Linked DNA regions of Microbulbifer sp. GL-2. The main gene of each other region encodes a partner of the protein of the gene in region 2 in a complex. Links are inferred from orthologs where the notes say so. Each region holds a gene or a part of one and is shown on either strand. Other genes may lie near its edges.

Region 1 (5,346 bases), 2.1 Mb from region 2 along the record:
AAGCTGCAGTCCAACGTCAAAAAAGGCGCTAAGGGCAAAGCGGCGAAGAAGCATGTACAGCTGATCGGCGGCGGTACCATTTTACGCGAAGTACTGGCAGCAGCGGATATCCTCGCCGACCAGTTTGACGTGGCTTCCGATGTTTGGAGCCTCACTTCTGCCGTGGAAGCGGCCCGCGAAGGTCAGGATGTAGCGCGTTGGAATATGCTGCACCCGGAAGCAGAGCCACGCAAACCCTGGATCACCGAACAGTTCGCAGGCAATACTTCTCCGGTTATCGCTTCTACTGACTATATCCGTTCCTATGTGGAGCCGCTGCGCGAGTTTATCGACGGTGAGCTGACCACCCTGGGGACCGATGGCTTCGGCCGCAGTGACAGCCGCGAGCAGCTGCGCCGTTTCTTCGAAGTGGACCGCAACTATGTAGTGATCGCCGCTCTGAATGGCTTGGCCAAGCAGGGTGTTATTGATGCGAAAGAGGTTGCGGAAGCGATCGTGAAGCTCAATATCGACGCCGATAAAGTTAACCCACGCATCAGCTAAGAGAAGGCAGAACTCCTATGGCAAAACAAGTCATTAAAGTGCCTGACCTCGGTGGTGCCGATCAGGTTGATGTTATTGAAATCACTGTTGCTGTCGGTGATACCGTCGCGCAAGAGGATTCACTGATTGTCGTGGAAGGTGATAAGGCTTCCATGGATGTGCCGGCTCCTGTGGCTGGCAAGATCCTCAGCATCAGCGTGAAAGAGGGCGATAAGGTCTCTGAAGGCGATGTGATTGGGGAGATCGAAACCGATGTGGCGGAAGCGCCGGCTGGGGAGACCGCTGAGGCTCCTGCTCAGGAAGAAGCTGCACTGGCGCCTGAGCCCATCCCTGAAGCCCCTGCTGCTGCAACGAGTGCCGAGCCCAAAGAGGAAGCTATTCAAATTCCCGATTTGGGGGGGGGCGATGCGGTTGATGTGATTGAGATCAGCGTGCAGCCCGGCGACGCTGTCGAAGAGGGCGATTCACTGATCGTGGTAGAGGGCGACAAAGCATCAATGGATGTGCCGTCTCCCAGCGCCGGTACTGTGGTTTCTATCGCTGTAAAAGAAGGCGATAAAGTTTCCACTGGCGATGCTCTCGGGGTGTTGAAAGTGGTTGCTGATGGTGGCGCCGCAGCTCCAGTGGCTCAGACCGAAGCGCCGGCACCTGCCGCTGCAGCACAGAGTGCCCCGCAACAGGTAGCCGCGCCGGTTGAGCCTCCTGCGGTTCCGCAAAAAGATCACCAGCTGGAACGCGATCTCACTGCAGCTGCCCAAGTCTACGCCGGCCCCGCTGTGCGCAAGCTGGCGCGCGAGCTGGGAGTCACCCTGAACAAGATCAAGCCTACAGGCCCGCGCAACCGGGTTTCCAAGGATGATCTGCACAACTACATTCGCGACCAGGTCAAAAAGGCCGAGAGCGGTGCTGTGGGTGTCGGTGGTGGTATCGGTATCGCCAAGATGCCGGATATCGACTTCAGCCAGTTTGGTGCGGTGAATGTGGAGCCAATGAGCAAGATCCACAAGATCACCGCTGCCAATATGTCCCGCAACTGGATCAATGTGCCCCACGTAACCCAGTTCGATGATGCTGATATCACCGAACTGGAAACCTTCCGCAAGTCCATGAAGGCCGAAGCTGAGAAGCGCGGAGTGAAACTCACTCCGGTGCCTTTCCTGCTGAAAGCGGTAGCGGCAGCCCTGCGTGCGGAGCCCAATTTTAATGTGTCCCTGCACAATGATGGCGAGCACATTGTGCGCAAGGATTATGTGCATGTGGGCATGGCTGTGGATACCCCCAAAGGATTAATGGTGCCGGTCATTCGCGATGTGGATAAAAAGGGCTTGTACGAGTTGGCTGCGGAAGCCACCGAGATGGCCCTGAAAGCTCGCGATGGCAAGCTCAAGCCCAACGAAATGCAGGGCGCTTGCTTTACCATCTCCAGCCTGGGTGCTATCGGTGGTACCGGGTTTACCCCGATTGTCAATTCCCCGGAAGTCGGCATTCTCGGTGTTTCCAAGCTGGCGATGAAGCCAGTGTGGAACGGCAAGGATTTTGAGCCTCGACAGATGCTGCCACTGGCGTTGTCCTATGACCATCGTGCGGTGAATGGTGGTGATGCCGGGCGCTTTATGACCTATCTGGTCAGCGTACTGGCGGATGTGCGCCGCCTGTTGCTGTAACACTTTGTCAGCAATCCCCCATAAAAAGCGGCCAATGGCCGCTTTTTTTATATGCTCGGATCGCCTTATTTGGCGATAGCCGTCCTGATGAGCGCATGCCTCTTATTACAGCAAGGAAGGGGAAAATGGCGCTTAAATATCTTTAAAAATGAATTACACGCATAAATGACTTGGCGCCAACTAGCCGGTAATGGTCGGGCAACTAGACTCATTGAAAGACAACTATCAGCGCAACACTGAAAATGTGGAGTGTCGGATCATGAGGCCTTCAGGGAAATTCGCTTTACCGCTCGTTTCGGTATTGGCGATGCAGGGTTGCTTGTTTTTGCCAGCCGAGGAAGTTGAGGGTGAAGACCCGTTCTTTTTTGATGCTGGCACCACCATGCAGGACGAAAGTTTTGTTGATGTCGGTGCCCATCACTCCCAGCTTCTGCAACCTGCGTCCGTCAACTTTGAGTGTGAGGTGGAATGCGTCGATAGCGTGTACGATTCCTCAAGCTGGTTTTTCCCGATACTGAGGGTGTATTAGCCCGAAGGGGAAATCTGCGTACAGGGTCGTTGCAGCATAACCCGGTCATTTGCCGAAGTACGCGGAGATAACTTCGCGTGGTACCGATACGGAGACATGCCCATGCAAAAATCCCCGATAGTGATTTCCGCGCTGTCCATGAGTCTGCTTTTGGCAGCCTGCGGAACGCCGGATACTCGAAATCAGGTAGTTTATCCATACAGTGCACCTACGCCGCGACATGCAGATTATCGCGCCTATCCTGCGCCCTCATCGCATGTGCCTGCAGCCCCTTCCTCCCGTAAGTCCAGTTATTCCAGTTGTCCCGGTGATTCTGAGGAGTTGGCACCGGGTTCTATTTGTCCGCCCAGTGCACGCTGTATAGATATATCCGGCGGAAGGCGATGTATATCCTATGAAGAGTAAAGTGTTATTGGCTTTAATCGCGGCACAGCTGCTTGGTGGCTGTGCCGACGGATTCTGGCAGGATCTGTGTGGCGACCCGATTTATTACACTTATAAGCGCAGTCCGGTACCACCTGACGAAATTACAGCTTTTCCGCGTTTCTGTTTGGCTGGTGATCCCTATATGGGGGACCTGGAAAACTGCATCGCTACGGGTGTGTACTGCTACCAGCTGGATACTGGCGATTGGTGCGAGGGGCCCTATTCACCATTTGTGCTTAGTTTCAGTCCTTATTAATGGTTTTTCCGGCGTGTGCTGAAGTTGTAATGAAGAATTGATTGCAGCTCCAGTCGCACGCTGCAATCCCAGGAGCAGTTATGGGCTACTTGAGTAGGTCCCTTAAACTGTCCTTGATGGTATTACTAATATAATATTTCAAACCGTTAAAGGTGTTTTTAAAATTTATTGCAGGGTAATAATCGTAACCGAGCTCTTTAAATAGCGCGTGAATGTTTTTTGTAATCCCGATGGCGAACCAACTGCAGGGAAAGGAAATAATGGCTGGAATTTCACCATTGTTGAGTTGGATTTGTCCCTGGTGAATGTGATTGACCTGATCTAGCAGATTAAAACTGCCATCTGCAGTATCAAAGTTGTAAAATAATTTGGCTTCTAAATCTATTCCTATATGCTCCGGACTGTGGTGTGTGCAGTATCCTCGGAGCATTTTTTGATCATCGGTCTGGTCTGGATACATTTCTTTTGCAGACGAGAAAATTTCCTGAATCGCTTTTATTCTCCCAATAAAGATACCTGTGGAAAAAATATGTTCGCTGGAAAAATACTTGCGCTCAAAGAATCCCAGGGTGCCCTGATGTCGGTAATCATTGGAGAAAACCACCTTCTTATCGAATAGTTCAAAATTTTCTTCTAGTTGCTGAATGGAAGGTAATATGAGTGAATCGAAACCATCCAGATAACAGAGGATGTCATCATCTGGTAGCGTCCTGCAAAAGGGTAGTAGCAGGTCGATTTTAGTGGAGAAGTTTTTCCATGGTTGTTGCTGTCCCAATATATTCAGAGAAACCCCATTACGTTTGGCGGACTCCTTTAGAAGTGGGAACATACGTTCGGAATGTGTGGCAATAGTGACGAGGTGTAACATTTCAGAAGACAGTATTTCTGTAATTCTACAGTTTTTCGCTGACGGTTGATGAATTGCAGTCCCAAATTCAAGTCTAGTTCAAGGGGAGTGAGCCGACCGGTGGGGCTAGCTTGTTTTATATGTGTGCCCCCATGCCGTGGAGCGCGTGCAATATTCTTTTAGGTGGAGTACAAGGCATGGCCGGATATTAGGGGGGTAGCGGTATCGAGACCTGGCTGAAAAAGAAACCTTTTGGAAAGAATAGGGTAGTGATGAGAGGCGCCAAAAAAGCTGGATTCACAATGTATTTATCGCTATGGACCAGTTGGGTAATGCCATTGCAGTTGGGAACCTCGATGCGACTATGTCTGCGCGTTGTGGTTACTTTTCGCGGGTGCTGGAAATCCGCTTTCGCCGCTATTGGCGTTTTTTGCAGCGTGTGATCCACTTCACCTTCCTGCCCATTGATGGACCAGATCACTGTTATCAATCATATTTTTGGGATCGGGCGGAAAAGCACGAGGAGGGCAGTGATTTTATGCCCGCTGTACTGGGCTTTTTTGTAATCCTTTTCTGTGTGCCATTGAGCCTGTTTACTTGGCTCAATATCTTTATTTTTCCCGATGCACGATGGAGGAAGGGAAAGAGCTAGAGAAAAAAGCCCCAGGCACATGCAAGTACCTGGGGGAAAGGAGGGTTTAGCCGTTAACAGGTTGCTCTAACGGCAAGGGGGTGTCTTGGGTTGTGTTCTTGGGGGTGGGTATTTTCCCTCCGGCGAGTTTACGCAAGGCAACATAGAACACTGGGGTTAGAAACAGACCGAACAGGGTTACGCCGATCATGCCGGTAAATACGGTCATTCCCATCGCGTTGCGCACTTCGGCGCCGGCACCGCTGGCCAGTACCAGGGGCACTACGCCGGCGATAAAGGCTACGGAGGTCATGATGATCGGGCGCAGACGCAGGCGACAGGCTTCCAGGGCGGCTTCTACCGGGCCCTTGCCGTCCATTTCCAGCTCGCGGGCAAACTCCACAATCAGGATTGCGTTTTTACAGGCAAGCCCCATCAGTACGACGAGCC
Region 2 (7,779 bases):
GTGCCTGCGGATACCAGCTTTGCAATGCCGAAGCTGCAGGACGTGGCCAATCGCATGACTACTGTGCCCGATGGCATAGTGATGCAGCGCCAGGTTTCCAAGATTTATGACGACCGTCGCAAGATGGCTGGTGGCGCACTGCCGCTCAACTGGGGCATGGCGGAAACCCTGGCCTACGGCACCCTGCTGGAAGAGGGCTTCATGGTCCGCTTCACCGGGGAAGACGTAGGTCGCGGCACTTTCTCTCACCGCCACGCGGTAATTCACAGCCAGAAAGACGGTCAGTGCTACGTGCCTCTGCAGAACATGTTTGAGGACCAGCCGCCGTTCTACATGTACGACTCCCTGTTGTCTGAGGAGGCGGTACTGGCATTTGAGTACGGCTATGCCACTACCACACCGAAATCCCTGGTTGTGTGGGAAGCTCAATTCGGTGACTTCGCCAACGGTGCTCAGGTCGTAATCGACCAGTTCATAACCTCCGGCGAGCACAAATGGGGCCGTATGTGCGGTCTGGTGCTGATGCTGCCACACGGTTATGAAGGCCAGGGCCCGGAGCACTCCTCCGCGCGCCTGGAGCGCTTTATGCAGCTGTGTGCCGAGCACAATATCCAGGTATGTAATGCCACCACCCCGGCACAGATTTTCCATCTGCTGCGCCGCCAGGCGGTGCGCCCAATGCGTCGCCCGCTGGTGATTATGAGCCCGAAATGGATTCTGCGTCACAAGCTGGCCACGTCCAGTCTGGAAGAACTGGCCGAAGGCCGTTTCCACAATGTGATACAGGATCAGGGCGTGGACCCGGCCAAGGTCAAGCGCTTGATCCTTTGTTCCGGCAAGGTGTACTACCACCTGCTGGAAGCGCGCATGGAGCGCGAGCAGGAAGATGTAGCGTTCGTGCGTATCGAACAGCTGTACCCCTTCCCGGACGAAGAGTTCGTGGAAGCGGTGTCAGCATTCAAGAAGATCAAGAGTGTCGGGTGGTGTCAGGAAGAGCCCATGAACCAGGGCGCCTGGTATGCCAGCCAGCACCATTTGCGTCGCTTGCTGGCGGAAACGCATCCGAAGCTGGATCTGGAATATGTGGGCCGCGCTCCATCAGCGGCACCTGCGGCGGGCTATATGTCCACGCACTTGGAAGAACAGAATAAGTTCATCAACGAGGCGCTGACCGTCAAGTAACGGGCGGCAGTATTTTAAGCAGAGACAATCTCAGGAAACAGGAAAAATGACGATCGAGATTAAAGCGCCAACTTTCCCGGAATCCGTTCAGGACGGTACTGTCGCCACCTGGCACAAACAACCCGGTGAAGCCGTGTCCCGCGATGAACTGATCGTGGATATTGAAACTGATAAAGTGGTACTGGAAGTGGTTGCACCGGCAGACGGTGCACTTTCCGAGATCATCAAGGGAGAGGGTGATACCGTTCTCTCCAATGAAGTGATCGCCAAGTTTGAGGCGGGTGCCGGTGCCGCAGCCGCTCCGGCAGAAGAGAAGGCTGAGGCGCCTGCCGCCGCAGCACCTGCTGCTGGCGAGAAAATCGCTATGCCGTCCGCCAAGAAAATGGCGGCGGAAAAAGGCGTTGACCTGACTGGTGTGGAAGGCACTGGTAAGGGTGGCCGCGTTCTCAAAGAAGACGTTATGAAGGCCGGCACTACACCCGCGGCAGCGGCGCCTGTGGTTGCTGCCGAGGTTGCGGTTGCACCGGGTGAGCGTGTAGAAAAACGTGTTCCCATGACCCGTATGCGCAAGCGAATCGCCGAGCGCCTGCTCGACGCTTCCCAGTCCACCGCCATGCTGACCACCTTTAACGAGGTGAACATGAAGCCGGTAATGGACCTGCGCAAAAACTACAAGGACCTGTTCGAGAAGACCCACAACGGTACCCGCCTGGGCTTTATGGGCTTCTTCGTAAAGGCTGCAGTAGAAGCGCTGAAACGCTATACGGCGGTAAACGCCTCCATTGATGGTAACGATATTGTTTATCACGGTTACCAGGATATTGGTGTAGCGGTATCCTCTCCGAAGGGGCTGGTTGTGCCCATTTTGCGTAACGCAGAGAATTTGGGTCTGGCGGACATGGAAAACAATATTCGCGATCTGGGTGTGCGCGCCCGTGATGGCAAGCTTTCCATCGAAGAGATGACTGGCGGTACCTTTACTATCACCAACGGTGGTGTATTCGGTTCCCTGTTGTCCACCCCGATCCTGAACCCGCCGCAGACTGCAATCCTGGGCATGCATAAAATCCAGGAGCGCCCAATGGCGGTAAACGGCAAGGTGGAAATCCTGCCGATGATGTACCTGGCGCTTTCCTACGATCACCGTCTGATTGATGGCAAGGAGGCAGTTGGCTTCCTGGTGGCGATCAAGGAAATGATCGAAGATCCGGCGCGTATCCTGCTCGAAGTCTAAGAAATACTTTCTGGGGCCCACGGGCCCCCTCGATCACACTGCATTAGAAATATCTGGAATTGATCATGTCGGAAAAATTTGACGTAATCGTAATTGGCTCTGGTCCTGGTGGTTATGTCGCTGCCATCCGTGCCGCTCAGCTGGGCCTGAAAACTGCCTGTATTGAGAAGTGGAAAAACAAGGAAGGCAAATACGTAAACGGTGGCACCTGCCTGAACGTCGGTTGTATTCCGTCCAAGGCTCTGCTGGATAGCTCGTGGAAATACCACGAAGCCAAAGATGCCCTCGACGTGCACGGCATTGAAGTCGGCAAGGTCAAGATGGATGTCAGCAAGATGATTGAGCGCAAGGGCGAGATCGTTAAAAAGCTGACCGGTGGTGTGGCTGGCCTGTTCACCGCGAATAAAGTGACCTCCATTTTTGGTACCGGCAAACTGCTGTCCAACAAGAAAGTGGAAGTGACCGACGACGAAGGCAACGCCAGTGTATACGAGGCGGAAAATGTGATCCTGGCTTCAGGCTCTGTTCCCGTGAATATTCCCCCCGCTCCGGTAGACGACAAAATTATTGTCGATTCCACTGGCGCCCTGGAATTCACTGAAGTGCCCAAGCGTCTGGGTGTGATTGGTGCTGGCGTTATCGGTTTGGAGCTGGGCTCCGTATGGAATCGCCTGGGCTCCGAAGTTGTGGTTCTGGAAGCTATGGACAAGTTCCTGGCCATCATGGATCAGCAGGTAGCCAAAGAATCCCAGAAGATCTTCAAAAAGCAGGGCCTGGATATCCGCCTTGCTTGCCGTGTTACCGGCTCCGAGGTGAAGGGCGAGGAGGTGGTTGTCACTTACCAGGATAAAGACGGTAAGGAGCACCATGAAACCTTCGATAAATTAATCGTTTGTGTTGGCCGTCGCCCCTACACTGAAGGCCTGCTGGCTGAAGATGCCGGTGTGAAAATGGACGAGCGCGGTTTCGTTTACGTTAACGATTTGTGCATGACTTCCGCCCCGGGCGTATGGGCCATCGGTGATGTGGTACGCGGTCCAATGCTGGCGCACAAAGCCTCGGAAGAAGGGGTTGTGGTTGCCGAGCGCATCGCCGGCCAGAAGCCGATGATGAACTACGACGTGATCCCCAACGTGATCTACACCCATCCGGAAATCGCCGCGGTTGGCCGCACCGAAGAACAGGTAAAAGCTGACGGCGAGCCCTACAACGTAGGCAGCTTCCCGTTTGCGATTAACGGCCGAGCCATGGCTGCGAACGATACTCAGGGCTTTGTAAAAATTATTGCCCATGCGGATACCGATCGCGTACTGGGTGCTCACATAGTCGGCCCGTCTGCCGCAGACCTGGTTCAGCAGGTGGCGATTGCGATGGAGTTCGGTTCCAGCGCTGAAGATATCGGCATGACAGTATTTGCGCATCCGACCCTGTCTGAGACCGTGAAGGAAGCGGCTCTGGGCGTGAACGGCCATGCGATTCACACTGTGAATCGCAAGAAGCGTAAGTAAGAATACTTTTCGATCTCGGGGCACTAATTATTGATTAATTAGCTGCCCCGGTTTCATTTGCGGAATTCGAAATTTGCAACGACGGAAATTTTGAATTTTGTCTTTCAGGTGCAGAGTAATCTGCAATTAGTAAACACATTTCTATATGTGAATTGGTATTGACTATGAACTTGCATGAGTATCAGGGCAAACAACTGTTTGCGGCATACGGATTGCCGGTTTCCAAAGGCATTGCAGCGGAAACCCCGGCAGCGGCAGTAGCAGCGGCTGACGAAATTGGCGGTGATAAGTGGGTGGTAAAGGCCCAGGTACACGCCGGTGGCCGCGGTAAGGCTGGCGGTGTAAAGCTGGTAGATTCCAAGGCAGAAATTGAAGCGTTTGCCAAGAAGTGGCTGGGTGAGCGTCTGGTAACTTACCAGACAGATGAAAATGGCCAGCCGGTAACCCGTATCCTGGTTGAAAGCTGCACTGACATCGATCAAGAGCTGTACCTCGGTGCTGTTGTTGACCGCTCCACCCGTCGTATCGTTTTCATGGCTTCCACTGAAGGTGGAGTTGAGATCGAGAAAGTAGCGGAAGAGACTCCGGAGAAAATCCTTAAAGCCACCATCGATCCTCTGGTAGGCGCTCAGCCTTACCAGGCGCGCGAGCTGGCTTTTAAGCTGGGCCTGAACCCAATCCAGGTTAAGCAGTTCACCAAGATCTTCCTGGGCCTGGCAAAAATGTTCCAGGAAAAAGATCTGGCCCTGCTGGAAATTAACCCGCTGGTAATTACCACTGAAGGCAACCTGCACTGTCTGGATGCCAAGGTTGTAATCGACAGCAATGCCCTGTATCGCCACGCTGACCTGCGCGAAATGCACGATCCTTCCCAGGAAGATCCGCGCGAAGCGCACGCTGCCAAGTTCGAACTGAACTACGTAGCTCTTGATGGCAGCATCGGCTGCATGGTGAATGGCGCTGGCCTGGCCATGGGTACCATGGACATCGTCAACCTGCACGGCGGTAAGCCGGCTAACTTCCTCGACGTGGGCGGTGGCGCGACCAAAGAGCGCGTTGTTGAAGCGTTCAAGATCATTCTGTCTGACGAGAACGTAAAAGCCGTATTGATTAACATCTTCGGTGGTATCGTTCGTTGTGACATGATCGCCGAAGGCGTAGTTGGCGCAGTGAAAGAAGTTGGCGTTAAGGTGCCGGTTGTTGTGCGCTTGGAAGGTAACAACGCAGACCTGGGTGCCAAGGTTCTGAGCGACAGTGGCCTGAACATTATCGCGGCTACCAGCCTGACCGATGCTGCTCAGCAAGTGGTTAAAGCTGCGGAGGGTAAATAATCATGTCAGTACTGATTAATAAAGACACTAAAGTAATCTGCCAGGGCTTTACCGGCTCTCAGGGTACTTTCCACTCTGAGCAAGCGATTGCTTACGGCACCAAGATGGTTGGTGGTGTAACTCCGGGCAAGGGTGGCCAAACTCACCTGGGTCTGCCGGTTTTCAACACCGTGAAAGAAGCGGTCGAAGAAACCGGTGCCGAAGCCTCCGTGATCTACGTGCCTGCACCTTTCTGTAAGGACTCCATCCTGGAAGCGGCCAACGCTGGTATCAAACTGATTGTTTGTATCACCGAAGGTATCCCGACTCTGGATATGCTTGACGCCAAAGTGAAGTGCGACGAGCTGGGCGTGCGCCTGATTGGCCCGAACTGCCCGGGTGTTATCACTCCGGGTGAGTGCAAGATCGGCATTATGCCCGGTCACATCCACAAGCCGGGCAAAGTGGGCATCGTTTCCCGTTCCGGCACCCTGACCTACGAAGCGGTTAAGCAGACTACCGATTACGGCTTCGGCCAGTCCACCTGTGTGGGCATCGGCGGCGACCCCATCCCGGGTTCTAACTTCATCGATATTCTGGAAATGTTCCAGAATGACCCGCAGACCGAAGCGATCGTTATGATCGGTGAGATCGGCGGCACTGCTGAAGAAGAAGCGGCTGCTTACATCAAGGAAAACGTCACCAAGCCGGTAGTTTCTTACATCGCTGGTGTAACTGCTCCTCCCGGTAAGCGTATGGGTCACGCGGGCGCGATTATCTCTGGTGGTACAGGCACCGCTGATGAGAAATTTGCTGCTCTGGAAGATGCCGGTGTTAAAACCGTGCGCTCCCTGGCGCAGATCGGCGACGCACTAAAGGAAATTACTGGCTGGTAATAGCCGGGTAATTTCCTGTCTGCGAAAAGGCCGCTTCTTTCGAAGCGGCCTTTTTTATTTCATATCAAAAATGTTACGCGAAAGTTTTTCGGTTTGGATTGAAAAAATCAGCCGGATGCCTGTTGTGCACCATATAAACCATATTTGTGCCCATGGTTGCGTCCCCGTTGATAAAGGACAAAAGCGGTTAATATAAGCTGCATTACCTCTGCAATAGGCATTGCATACCATATCCCCACTTCCCCGGCTATCAGTGGCAAAATAAAAATTAACGGTAATACAAAAAAATAAGTCTTTGCCAGGCCAAGGATCGCTGCGTGCTTGGCGTCGCCGATAGCCTGAAAAAATGTACTTATCATTATGAGTGGTCCAGCTAGGAAATAGACCATCGTCATCATAGGTAGTATACGCGCCACCTCTGCAATAATTTGCTGGTCACTGACAAACAGGGCTCCTAAGGATCCTTTCAGTAAAATTACGCCCAACTGTAATGCGAGGCAGTAACCAAATGCTATTGTCAAAGCGATATTGATACTGCTATCAGCGCGAGACCAGATTTTAGCGCCGACATTATTGCCCACTACAGTCTGAAAGGCCTGGCTCAGTCCGAGTAGAGGCAGAAAGATAAAGGTCATAATACGCGTAATAATACCGTAGGCGGCGACTGTCGCATCATAGTTACCACCTCCCCAGGCCTGGATACTGAAAATTATCGTGATAGATGTGAGTGATACACCGATATAACCCAAGCTGGATGGTAGTCCCAGAGATAGATAGCTAGGCCAGAAATTCAGTCTGCGTGAGATGCGGAAGATTTGTGTATCGACTACTGTGCGGCCGTATTGGCGGTAGCCCGCCAAGATTAGAAGGGTGATTGCCTGTGCTAGGGCGGTGCCGTAAGCAGAGCCGGCCACCCCCATATCCAAGCGTGCAATAAAAATATAATTGAAAATAATATTGAGTAGCACGGAGGTTAGGGAAACTATAGCCATTAAGGATAGTCGTCCCTCGCAGCGCAAGGTATCAAGGTTAACTGAACCGATAAATAATGTCGGGGATAAAAAGATTAATATCGTTAAATAGGTAAACCCCATTTCCGCTAGATCTTCTGAACCATTGGCTACTAGCAGTGTTAATTGTTTTCCGCTAGCCACAAACAGCAACATCAACGTAGCGCAAATCACCAGTGCCAGTGTAATTGCCTGGGAAAATGCTTGTCTCGCCTTATCTTTTTCTCCTGCTCCGAGTAGCCTAGCCTGTACGCTTGAATATCCACTGGAGATCAATGAAGAAAGTGCTACCAGCAACATAAACATTGGGAATGTTAAGGTCACTGCGGCTAATGCTTCAGCCCCTACATACTCTCCTAGGAAGTAGGCATCCAACAGGGTAAACGATCCGTTTACCAGCATTATCAGAATAATAGGCGCAGCCGTCTTAAAGAAAACTGGCAGTAAGGCGCCGTAAACAAATATATTGTCTTGTTGTTGGGTCATAGTAAATCCACTTTACAAATTACCACTGTGCATCTCCGCGATTTCATTAAACTTGTTTAACACAAATTGCTTGAAATCATCCGGCCATGCGTAGATGGCTTTTTCAAAACTGATTCTGCTGTTTCTATAGAGAGATCGGCTCGCCTCTTCTAA

What was found.
Region 1: the proteins of lpdA (region 2) and aceF are in contact, whole or in part, in a crystal structure (PDB 1EBD), measured with the Geobacillus stearothermophilus proteins. The link is inferred for Microbulbifer sp. GL-2 from one-to-one orthologs. Residues at the interface, in WP_049624544.1 of Geobacillus stearothermophilus: Pro340, Ser341, Asp344, Tyr345, Arg403, Asp406, Val408, Glu431, Ala432, Gly433, Asp438; in WP_033016211.1 of Geobacillus stearothermophilus: Ile130, Ala131, Met132, Pro133, Arg136, Arg140, Glu141, Asn155, Arg157.

What each region holds. Positions count from the first base shown.
Region 1 is NZ_AP019807.1:674,236-679,581, reverse strand. What follows is about bases 1-2,883. They hold aceF (dihydrolipoyllysine-residue acetyltransferase), read left to right. Parts: upstream 1-560; coding sequence 561-2,207; downstream 2,208-2,883. Other genes in these bases: GL2_RS03035 (hypothetical protein), read left to right, coding at 2,839-2,883; GL2_RS21400 (hypothetical protein), read right to left, coding at 2,491-2,643; aceE (pyruvate dehydrogenase (acetyl-transferring), homodimeric type), read left to right, coding at 1-543. In the rest of the region: more of GL2_RS03035, read left to right, coding at 2,884-3,141; GL2_RS03030 (hypothetical protein), read left to right, coding at 3,131-3,418; GL2_RS03025 (glycosyltransferase domain-containing protein), read right to left, coding at 3,504-4,193; GL2_RS03020 (hypothetical protein), read left to right, coding at 4,582-4,917; GL2_RS03015 (efflux RND transporter permease subunit), read right to left, coding at 4,964-5,346.
Region 2 is NZ_AP019807.1:2,758,575-2,766,353, forward strand. Bases 1,850-4,702 are described here. They hold lpdA (dihydrolipoyl dehydrogenase), read left to right. Parts: upstream 1,850-2,481; coding sequence 2,482-3,924; downstream 3,925-4,702. Other genes in these bases: odhB (2-oxoglutarate dehydrogenase complex dihydrolipoyllysine-residue succinyltransferase), read left to right, coding at 1,850-2,416; sucC (ADP-forming succinate--CoA ligase subunit beta), read left to right, coding at 4,089-4,702. Also shown: GL2_RS12010 (2-oxoglutarate dehydrogenase E1 component), read left to right, coding at 1-1,182; more of odhB, read left to right, coding at 1,229-1,849; more of sucC, read left to right, coding at 4,703-5,255; sucD (succinate--CoA ligase subunit alpha), read left to right, coding at 5,258-6,130; GL2_RS12035 (MATE family efflux transporter), read right to left, coding at 6,238-7,626; GL2_RS12040 (DUF2239 family protein), read right to left, coding at 7,639-7,779. UniProt on the Escherichia coli protein: Lipoamide dehydrogenase is a component of the glycine cleavage system as well as of the alpha-ketoacid dehydrogenase complexes.